DNA from 4 places in the Tardiphaga sp. OK245 genome. Region 4 is predicted to be linked to each of the others. Evidence: predicted binding sites of a transcription regulator. Region 4 holds the regulator's gene; each other region holds the start of a gene.
What was found. The regulator PhoB, encoded in region 4, activates phosphate uptake and scavenging genes when phosphate is short. The targets are predictions, from matches to a motif close to TGTCATNNANCTGTCAT.
Positions count from the first base shown of each region.

Region 1: ppk2 (polyphosphate kinase 2) is a predicted target of PhoB. The motif match lies at 1,230-1,246, and genes of this name have one in related genera.
Region 2: BLW80_RS16300 (Orn/Lys/Arg family decarboxylase) is a predicted target of PhoB. The motif match lies at 893-909, and genes of this name have one in related genera.
Region 3: BLW80_RS19625 (esterase-like activity of phytase family protein) is a predicted target of PhoB. The motif match lies at 1,146-1,162, and genes of this name have one in related genera.

Region 1 is NZ_FNWZ01000001.1:705,582-707,784, forward strand. It holds gene BLW80_RS03195 (methyl-accepting chemotaxis protein) at 1-689, shown strand, start outside; gene ppk2 (polyphosphate kinase 2) at 1,295-2,203, shown strand, end outside.
Region 2 is NZ_FNWZ01000003.1:786,435-788,637, forward strand. It holds gene BLW80_RS16295 (molybdopterin molybdotransferase MoeA) at 1-794, shown strand, start outside; gene BLW80_RS16300 (Orn/Lys/Arg family decarboxylase) at 953-2,203, shown strand, end outside.
Region 3 is NZ_FNWZ01000004.1:218,275-220,477, reverse strand. It holds gene BLW80_RS19625 (esterase-like activity of phytase family protein) at 1-1,076, opposite strand, end outside; gene BLW80_RS19620 (GIY-YIG nuclease family protein) at 1,378-1,668, opposite strand; gene BLW80_RS19615 (Bug family tripartite tricarboxylate transporter substrate binding protein) at 1,821-2,203, opposite strand, start outside.
Region 4 is NZ_FNWZ01000002.1:1,135,999-1,138,201, forward strand. It holds gene phoU (phosphate signaling complex protein PhoU) at 1-431, shown strand, start outside; gene phoB (phosphate regulon transcriptional regulator PhoB) at 524-1,228, shown strand; gene BLW80_RS12030 (GcrA family cell cycle regulator) at 1,333-1,842, opposite strand.

The sequences.
Region 1 (2,203 bases), on a different contig from region 4:
ACGCGAACCGGCTTCCGTTGCACGACATCGTTGCTGCTGAACTCAGCGAGGTCGGCCCCTGCCGCCTGCGCATTGCCGAACATTCCCCCGCCGGCGCACAGGCACTGTTCGTCGCGCCCGACAACCATCTCATCAGCCGGATCGAAGACCGGCTATGGGCTATTCATGACGAAAACACCGAATTCGTCACCCGCGCCATTGATGCCGGCGCCGCGCTCAACAAGATCTTTGCCGACGGTATTGCATCCGGCGCTATCAGCATCGACGACATGTTCGACGACAACTACGTCGAAATCCCTGGCTCCAGTCCGGTGCAGTACCGGACAAAGATTCTCGGCTGGGCCGACCGCGCACTCCCCGAATTCCAGGATGCGTTTCTGGCCAAGGACACCCGCATGGCGTTCTGCGCCATGATCGACCGCAACGGCTATCTACCGGTACATAACAGCATCTATTCCAAGCCGCAGCGCCCGGGTGATGTCGCCTGGAATACGGCCAACTGCCGCAACCGCCGCATCTTCAACGATCCGGCTGGATTGGCCGCCGGTCGCAATACACGTTCCTACCTGATCCAGAGTTATGCCCGCGACATGGGCAACGGTCAGACCGTGATGATGCGCGAGATCGACGTGCCTGTGCGCATACAGGGACGCCATTGGGGCGGCTTCCGCACGGCGTACAAATTATGATTTGGGTTTGTAAACGGCGCTGCGCTGCCACCTGAGACCTGGCGCAGCGCCGCCTATTCCGTCTGCGAGTGGGCTAGCAGCCGAAACTGCCAAGGCGTCCTAGCCGCCGCTCGTTCGACCTTCCGCATTGTCATCTCCGCCGTATGAACCGCCGCCATATCCATATGGCGCGCGGTATCCATATGAACCGGGGCCGGCACCAAATCCGCGATAGACCGTTACGGGGGCGCTTCCCTCATACCGCGCGTGAGAGGACATGATCCGTCGATGCTTGCTGGCAGCGCTATGCCCGTCCTTGGCCTGCGCGGTCCAGCTCGCAGTGCCGGCGATCAGTAAAGCGGCGCCCAACAGAATGAATTTATTCATCACATCTTTCCTTGGTCAATCAGCCCCGCGACCTCAGATGCGCACACTTGGCTCTCAAGGTAGCGCCAATCACGCGTAGTTGAATTTCGGCTTGCGGTACCCCGTCCTGCATGGACAGCGGCGGCGAGACCCATCGGGGCCATTTCCCCATTCGCCCCGGGGCCTGGGAGGCAGTGTCACACCGCTGACATTTGCATCGGTCCATAACCGTGGACCCATTCGATACAAGCGGAGCTGCCATGACCGAACATTCCCTCGACGACGCGCAAGCAATCCACGACCGCATTCGTGCAGAGATGCTGGACGGCTTCGACGAAGAACTCGAGCTCGAGATCGATGACGACCGTCTCGACGCCCTGACCAACGAAATGTCCGACCACAGCCCGGCGGAGACCATCGAGCGACGCCTCTATTTCAAGGAACTGTTCCGCCTGCAGGGCGAATTGGTGAAGTTGCAGAGCTGGGTGCAGCAGAACAAGCTCAAGGTCGTGGTGATCTTCGAGGGTCGCGATTCCGCTGGCAAGGGTGGCGTCATCAAGCGGATCACCCAGCGGCTCAATCCACGCGTTTGCCGCGTTGCCGCACTCCCCGCGCCGAATGAGCGCGAACGCACCCAATGGTACTTCCAGCGTTACGTCTCGCATCTCCCCGCCGGCGGCGAGATCGTACTGTTCGATCGTAGCTGGTACAACCGCGCCGGCGTCGAGCGCGTGATGGGTTTCTGCACCGAGGATGACGTGGAGGAATTCTTCCGCTCGGTGCCGGAATTCGAACGCATGCTGGTGCGCTCGGGCATCATCCTGGTCAAATACTGGTTCTCGATCACCGATGAAGCGCAGCACCTGCGCTTCTCGATGCGCATCGCCGATCCGCTCAAGCAGTGGAAGCTCAGCCCGATGGATGTCGAGGCGCGCACCCGCTGGGAGCAATACACCAAGGCAAAGGAAGCGATGCTCGAGCATACGCATATTCCGGAAGCCCCGTGGCATGTGGTGCAGGCCGTCGACAAGAAGAAGGCCCGCCTGAACTGCATCGCGCATCTGCTCGAACAGCTTCCCTATCAGGAAGTCGAGCATCCGCCTGTGGTCCTGCCTGCACGCGTACGCAATCCCGACTATCACCGCACGCCGGTGCCAGCCGAAATGTAT
Region 2 (2,203 bases), on a different contig from region 4:
ATGAAGGCGATGTGCTGCTGCGCGCCGGCACCCGCCTCACCGACCGCGACCTGGCGCTTGCCGCCGGGATGAACCATCCGTCACTGCCCGTGCGGCGACGGCCGGTCGTTGCCGTGCTCGCCACCGGCGACGAACTGGTCATGCCCGGTGCGGTCCCCGGCCCCGGCCAGATCGTGCTCTCCAATGGCTTCGCGCTGCGTGCGCTGGCTCGTGCCGAAGGCGCCGAGGTGATCGATCTCGGCATCGCCGTCGACACGTTGGAGGCGACCACATCGGCCATTCAGCGCGCGATCGGTCTGAAGGCCGACGTGCTGATCACCACCGGCGGCGCGTCGGTCGGCGACCACGACCTCGTGCAGCAATCCCTGATCAATGCCGGCGTCGAGATGGCGTTCTGGCGCATCGCCATGCGGCCCGGCAAGCCGATGATGCACGGACGCCGCCAGGGCATGCGCGTGATCGGCCTGCCCGGCAATCCCGTCTCGTCCTATGTCTGCGGCTTCCTGTTCATGGTGCCGCTGCTGCGCGCGCTGTCCGGCCGAATCGAGGTCGCTCACGCGCTCGAACCCGCGGTGCTCGGCCGCGACCTCGCCGCCAACGACCAGCGCGAGGACTATCTGCGCACGCGTCTGGAAACCCGCGCCGACGGCACCGTGGTGGCGACGCCGGTGATGAAACAGGACTCGTCGCTGCTAGGAAATCTGGCTGTTGCCGAAGGACTTCTGATCCGCAAGCCATTCGCTCCCGCCGCCGCCGCTGGTGATTCCTGCGCGATCATGCGACTGCCTGTTTAAAGGCCGAGATGCGCGATGGGATGCCGGGCCACCGGAACTTCCGCCGCGCGGCATGTTCTCTGAGCTTTTTTCTGACTGAGATACCTTAACGCGGCTTCAGTCACTGAATTGTCACGTAACGCAGCGAGACATCGCTGCGAAACAAGATCGGTGCACAAATGGACTATTTCAAACGCTTCAATTTCCTGTTTGCGATGCCAACATTCGACGCCGACGATCTCGAGGGCATTCGCCTCAATCAGATCGTCGACGAGATCGAGCGTTCCGGCTTCGAGGTCGTCAAGGCGCGCAAGCTCGAAGACGCAACGATCGCGGTCCAGACCGACGCGGCGATCGGCTGCATGGTGGTCGACTGGGGCAAGAAGGGCCTCGAAGGCAAGACCGCGGCGCTGATCAACCTGATGCGTAAACGGGGCCTGGACTTCCCCATCATCCTGCTGATCCGTCGCAAGCGGTTTGAAGACGTCCCGGTCGAAGTGCTCGATTTCATCGATGGCTATGTCTTCCTGTCCGAGGAAACCCCACCCTTCATCGCCAAGAATCTGATCAGCCGGTTGAAGCAATATGCCGAGACGCTGAAGACGCCGTTCTTCGGCGCTTTGGTCGACTATGCCGAGGAAGGCAACCAGCTCTGGACCTGCCCGGGCCACAATGGCGGCGTGTTCTACAGCCGCAGCCCGATCGGCCGCGTGTTCATGGAACATCTCGGCGAAGCCGTGTTTCGCGACGACCTCGACAATTCGGTGCTCGATCTCGGCGACCTGCTGACTCATGAGGGCCCTGCGCTGCAGGCGCAGAAGGAAGCAGCGCAGATCTTCGGGGCGGAGAAAACCTATTTCGTGCTCAACGGCACCTCGACCTCCAACAAGGTGGCACTATCGGCTTTGGTCACCGATGGCGACCTCGTGCTGTTCGACCGCAACAACCACAAGGCGGCCTTGCACGGCGCATTGATGATCTCAGGCGGTGTGCCAATCTATGTGCCAACGACGCGCAATCCCTGGGGCCTGATCGGCCCGATGAACTGGGATGCGCTCGACGAGGACGCGCTGCGCGAGCGCATCCGTATCAATCCGCTGGTCACGGATCCCGAGGCCTGGAAGCGTCCACGCCCGTTCCGCGTCGCCGTGGTCGAACAGTGCACCTATGACGGCACCATCTACAGCGCCGAGATGATCATCGCGCGTATCGGCCATCTCTGCGATTACATCCTGTTCGACGAAGCATGGGCGGGTTTCATGAAATTCCACCCGCTCTATGCCGGCCGCTTCGCCATGGGGCTCAAGGAGCTCGGCCCGGATTCGCCGGGTATCATCGCGACGCAGTCGACCCATAAGCAGCTCGCGAGCTTCTCGCAGGCGTCGCAGATCCACATGAAGGATCGCCACATCCGCGGGCAGAAGCGCCGC
Region 3 (2,203 bases), on a different contig from region 4:
ATCTTGTAGACCTTCTTGAACTTGGCGAGATCCGGGAAGCAGTCTTCACCGCGCTTGCCGTCGGCGCAGGCCTTGTCCTTGGTGCCTTCGCCGTTGTCACGCTCGATGATCAGGCCGTTGTCGGCGGTGATCATGTTGAAGTCGCCGATGGCATTGCCGTTCTGTTCGAACACATACTGCCAGTAGCGACCGGTGAACTTCTCGTTGGCGACGTCGAATTCCAGGATGCGCGAAGCTTCCTTGCCGTCGACCTTTTCCCAGTCCTTCTTCTCGGCATCCCAGATCGGGCCTTCGAGCAGGCCGTAGAGGAACTTGCCATCCTTGGAGGAGGCGAAGCCTTCATAGCCCTTGGAGCGGCGCAGATTGACGGTGGTGTAGGTGGCGCCCGGCGCACCCGGCGACTGCACCGACCAATGGTCGGGCGAACGCACCGGCTTGCCGTCGGCGACGGTGTCGAACACAGCCAGAACCTTGCCGGTCTTGTCGGCCTTGATGATGTAGGGGCCGAATTCCTCGCCGATCCAGAAATTGTCGCCGACGATCTGGAAGCCTTCGGTGTCGACATCGGCGCCGGTCAGATAGCGCTTGGCGGTGTCTTCATGAACGATGCGGAACGGCACCTTCTTGTCGGGATCGTGCAGGAACACGGTGGCCTGACGCTCGACCTTGCCGTTTTTCCAGTCGATCTTGTGATGATTGAGATAGATCATGTAGTCGGCCGAATTGTAGCGCGAGCCGGCGCCATTGTCGGTCAGCACCCAGAACGAACCGTCGGGCATCACCTTGATGCCGGAATGGCCCTGCAGCGGCTGGCCCTTCATCGGCAGCGAGATGCCGGTGGCGCGCTCATAGGACTTGCCCATCACGGTGCCGAGCGCGTCGACGCGCTTGCCGGTGGTGTATTTGCCCGAGGTCTTCAGGTCGTTCGGCGCATCCGCAGGCGCATCGATGGTCGACGTCGCCGGCAGCACGGCATGGCCGGCGAGCTTGGCGGGGAATTCACCTTCGGTCTGGGCGAAAGCGGCGGATGTGAGCATGACGAGGGAAGCGACGGAGCAGAGGAATGTGCTGCGCATGGTGTGTCTCCTTGTGGTGACCATGCGGCGTGTTCTGAGGCGCGGGCGTTACGCTGCGCTGACAGTTCCGTGACGACTGGGTGACAGCAGGGGAAAGATCTGCGGCATGGCGTCGCCTCGGCTGCGGGTTAGGCTACCGCTGTTGTCATCCTGCTCAGGTCTTTCCGTCGTCCCCGCGCAGGCGGGGACCCATAACCAAGGTCAGTGCATTGACGCTCTGCCGCGAGAGCTTCTTTTGACAGGACGGAGGCTATGGGTCCCCGCCTTCGCGGGGACGACCCGTTGAAAGGTCATGGCCAAGTTACGAGTCATTCGCCAGCAGCGGCGACAGGTCGCTCCATTCGGGATTGTCCGTCTCGATCAGCCGGATCTTCCAGTCACGATTCCACTTCTTGAGCTGCTTTTCACGCGTGATGGCATCGCTGGGTCGGTCGTAGCTCTCGACATAGACCAACCGGAAAATCTTGTACTCCCGAGCGAATTTCGAACCCTTTCCCGTCCGATGCTCCATTATTCGCCGAGCCATATTATTAGTTACGCCGATATACAGCGTACCATGACGACCGCTGGCGAGAATGTATACGTAGTACATGCACGCCAGCCCCTCCACGTCGTCCCCGCAAAGGCGGGGACCCATAACCAAGGTCAGTGCTTCGACACTCTGCCGCGAGAGCTTCTTTTGACAGGACGGAGGCTATGGGTCCCCGCCTTCGCGGGGACGACAGTTGAGAGGCCGATCCCTAGTTACTGCTTCTCGATCCCCGCATCCGTGATCAGCTTCTCCCACACCTTGAGCTGATCCTTCAGGAAGGCGTCGAATTCTTCCGGCGTACCGGAGAAGGCTTCCATGCCGCGGTTGGCGAGGTCTTTCTGGATCTCGGGGCGTTCGACGATCTTGCGGATTTCGGCGTTGAGCTTGACGACAATGTCCTTCGGCATGTTGGCCGGGCCGAGATAGCCCTGCCACGACGTAATGTCGAAGCCCTTCACGCCGGCCTCGTCCATGGTCGGAAGGTCGGGCAGAAGCTTGGAGCGATACTTGGTGGTCACCGCGAGCGACTTCAACGCCTTGGCGTTGACATGCGGCAGGCCGGTCGGAACGTCGACGAACATCATGCTGACACGGC
Region 4 (2,203 bases):
TGGAACGCATCGGCGATCTCTCCAAGAATATCGGTAAGCGCGTCAATGCACTCGACAGCGACTTCCATCCGCTGAAGCTGATCCGCGGCCTCGAGCACATGACCGACCTCGTGACCACCCAGGTCAAGGCCGTGCTCGACGCCTATGCCGCACATGATCTGCCCGCCGCGATGACGGTGTGGAAGGGCGACGAGGAAATCGACGCGATCTGCACCTCGCTGTTCCGCGAACTCCTGACCTATATGATGGAAGACCCGCGTAACATTTCGTTCTGTATCCACCTGATGTTCTGCGCCAAGAACATCGAGCGGATCGGTGACCATGCCACCAATATTGCGGAAACCGTGTTCTACATGATCGAGGGCCAGCAAATCCTCGACAAGCGCCCGAAGGGCGACATGACCACATTCGCGAATACGCCGACGGTCTGAAGCATGATCCGGAAAAGTGGGAGCCAGTCTTCCGCAAGGATCATGATTTAAAAACTTGTCGGACGTCACTGAGGGTATTGATCAAGATGGCTGTGAATGCACGCATTCTGGTTGTGGAAGATGAAGAGGCGCTAACGACGCTGCTTCGCTACAACCTCGACGCCGAAGGCTATGATGTTGAAACCGTCGCTCGCGGCGACGATGCCGACACCCGCTTGAAGGAGCGGGTGCCGGATCTCGTGGTGCTCGACTGGATGCTGCCGGGCCTGTCCGGCATCGAACTGTGCCGCCGCTTGCGCGCACGGCCCGAAACCAAGGCATTGCCGATCATCATGCTGACGGCGCGTGGCGAAGAGAGCGAGCGCGTTCGCGGTCTCGCCACTGGTGCCGACGACTACATCGTCAAGCCGTTCTCCGTGCCGGAGCTCCTGGCCCGCGTGAAGGGCCTGCTGCGTCGTGCAGCTCCCGAGCGTCTCGCTACCGTTTTGGCGTTTGGCGACATCGAACTTGACCGTGACAAGCGCCGCGTCGTGCGCTCAAGCCGTCCGATCGATCTCGGTCCGACCGAATATCGCCTGCTGGAGTTCTTCCTGGAACATCCGGGCCGCGTGTTCAGCCGCGAACAGTTGCTCGACAGCGTCTGGGGCCGCGACATCTATATCGACGAGCGCACCGTCGACGTGCATATCGGCCGCCTGCGCAAGCTGCTCAACCCCGCCGGTGAGCCAGATCCGATCCGCACCGTGCGCGGCGCCGGCTACGCGCTGGACGACCGGTTCGACAAGGCGGCGGAGTAGGTATCTTCCTTCTTCCCCGCAAGCGGGGCGAGGTTAGAAGCCCCCAAACAAAAAATGCCCGGCTCATCGCCGGGCATTTTCATTTGGTTTAGATGCTTTCCAGCTCAGCGCGTCGGCTTCGGCACCGCGCGGCGGCGGTCGCTGGCCGGCTGATAGGCGATGCGCGAGTGATGTGCGCAATAGGGGGCGCCGGCCAGGGCCTTGCCACCGCAGAAGTAGAAGTCCGCGCTCGACGGATCGCCGATTGGCCAATGGCAGGTGGCTTCGTTGAGTTCGACCAGCGACAGGCGCTGGCTGATCGGCACGATGTTGTCATAGGCGATCGGGTCGGGCTCGGCCTCGATCTCGTAGTTATGGGCCAATGCTGTGTTGCCACGGGCCATCGGGCGGGCGACGCGCACCATCTGCTGTGCCGGGCGCGCCTTGCGCTGCCGCGGAGCTGCCGAGGAGGGGCTCTTGGCACGGCCGGACAGGCCAAGGCGGTGCACCTTGCCGATCACGGCGTTGCGGGTCACGTTACCGAGTTCCGCAGCGATCTGGCTGGCGGAAAGGCCGCCTTCCCAGAGTTTCTTCAACTGTTCGACGCGATCGTCGGTCCATGTCATTACCGTCATCGCCGTTTTCCCTTCGTGAGCGCCGGCCTGACCGGGCAGCGCTGCGAGTTGAGACTTCAAAAATCCCTGCGGTCAGAATCCTTTAGCGCTCACCGGGCGCGAATTTCGCGTCCGGCTGTTACGCCGCACTGGATGTGTCAAAAGGATCTACCGCCGCACGAGATGTCGTATCCGACGAGGCAAAAGCTACAATATGCCGTGACTCGCGCGCAAGAGTCGGGCATGCCGCGTCCACATGCTTCTGCAAATAAAGCTGCAAAATCGGCTTTTTCTGCGACTCCGTGTGACTCGAAAGCCGCAGTGCGCGGTTGACAGTCTTCACAGCACACATAGAATAATGCCCACGTGCCGCCCGAGAAGG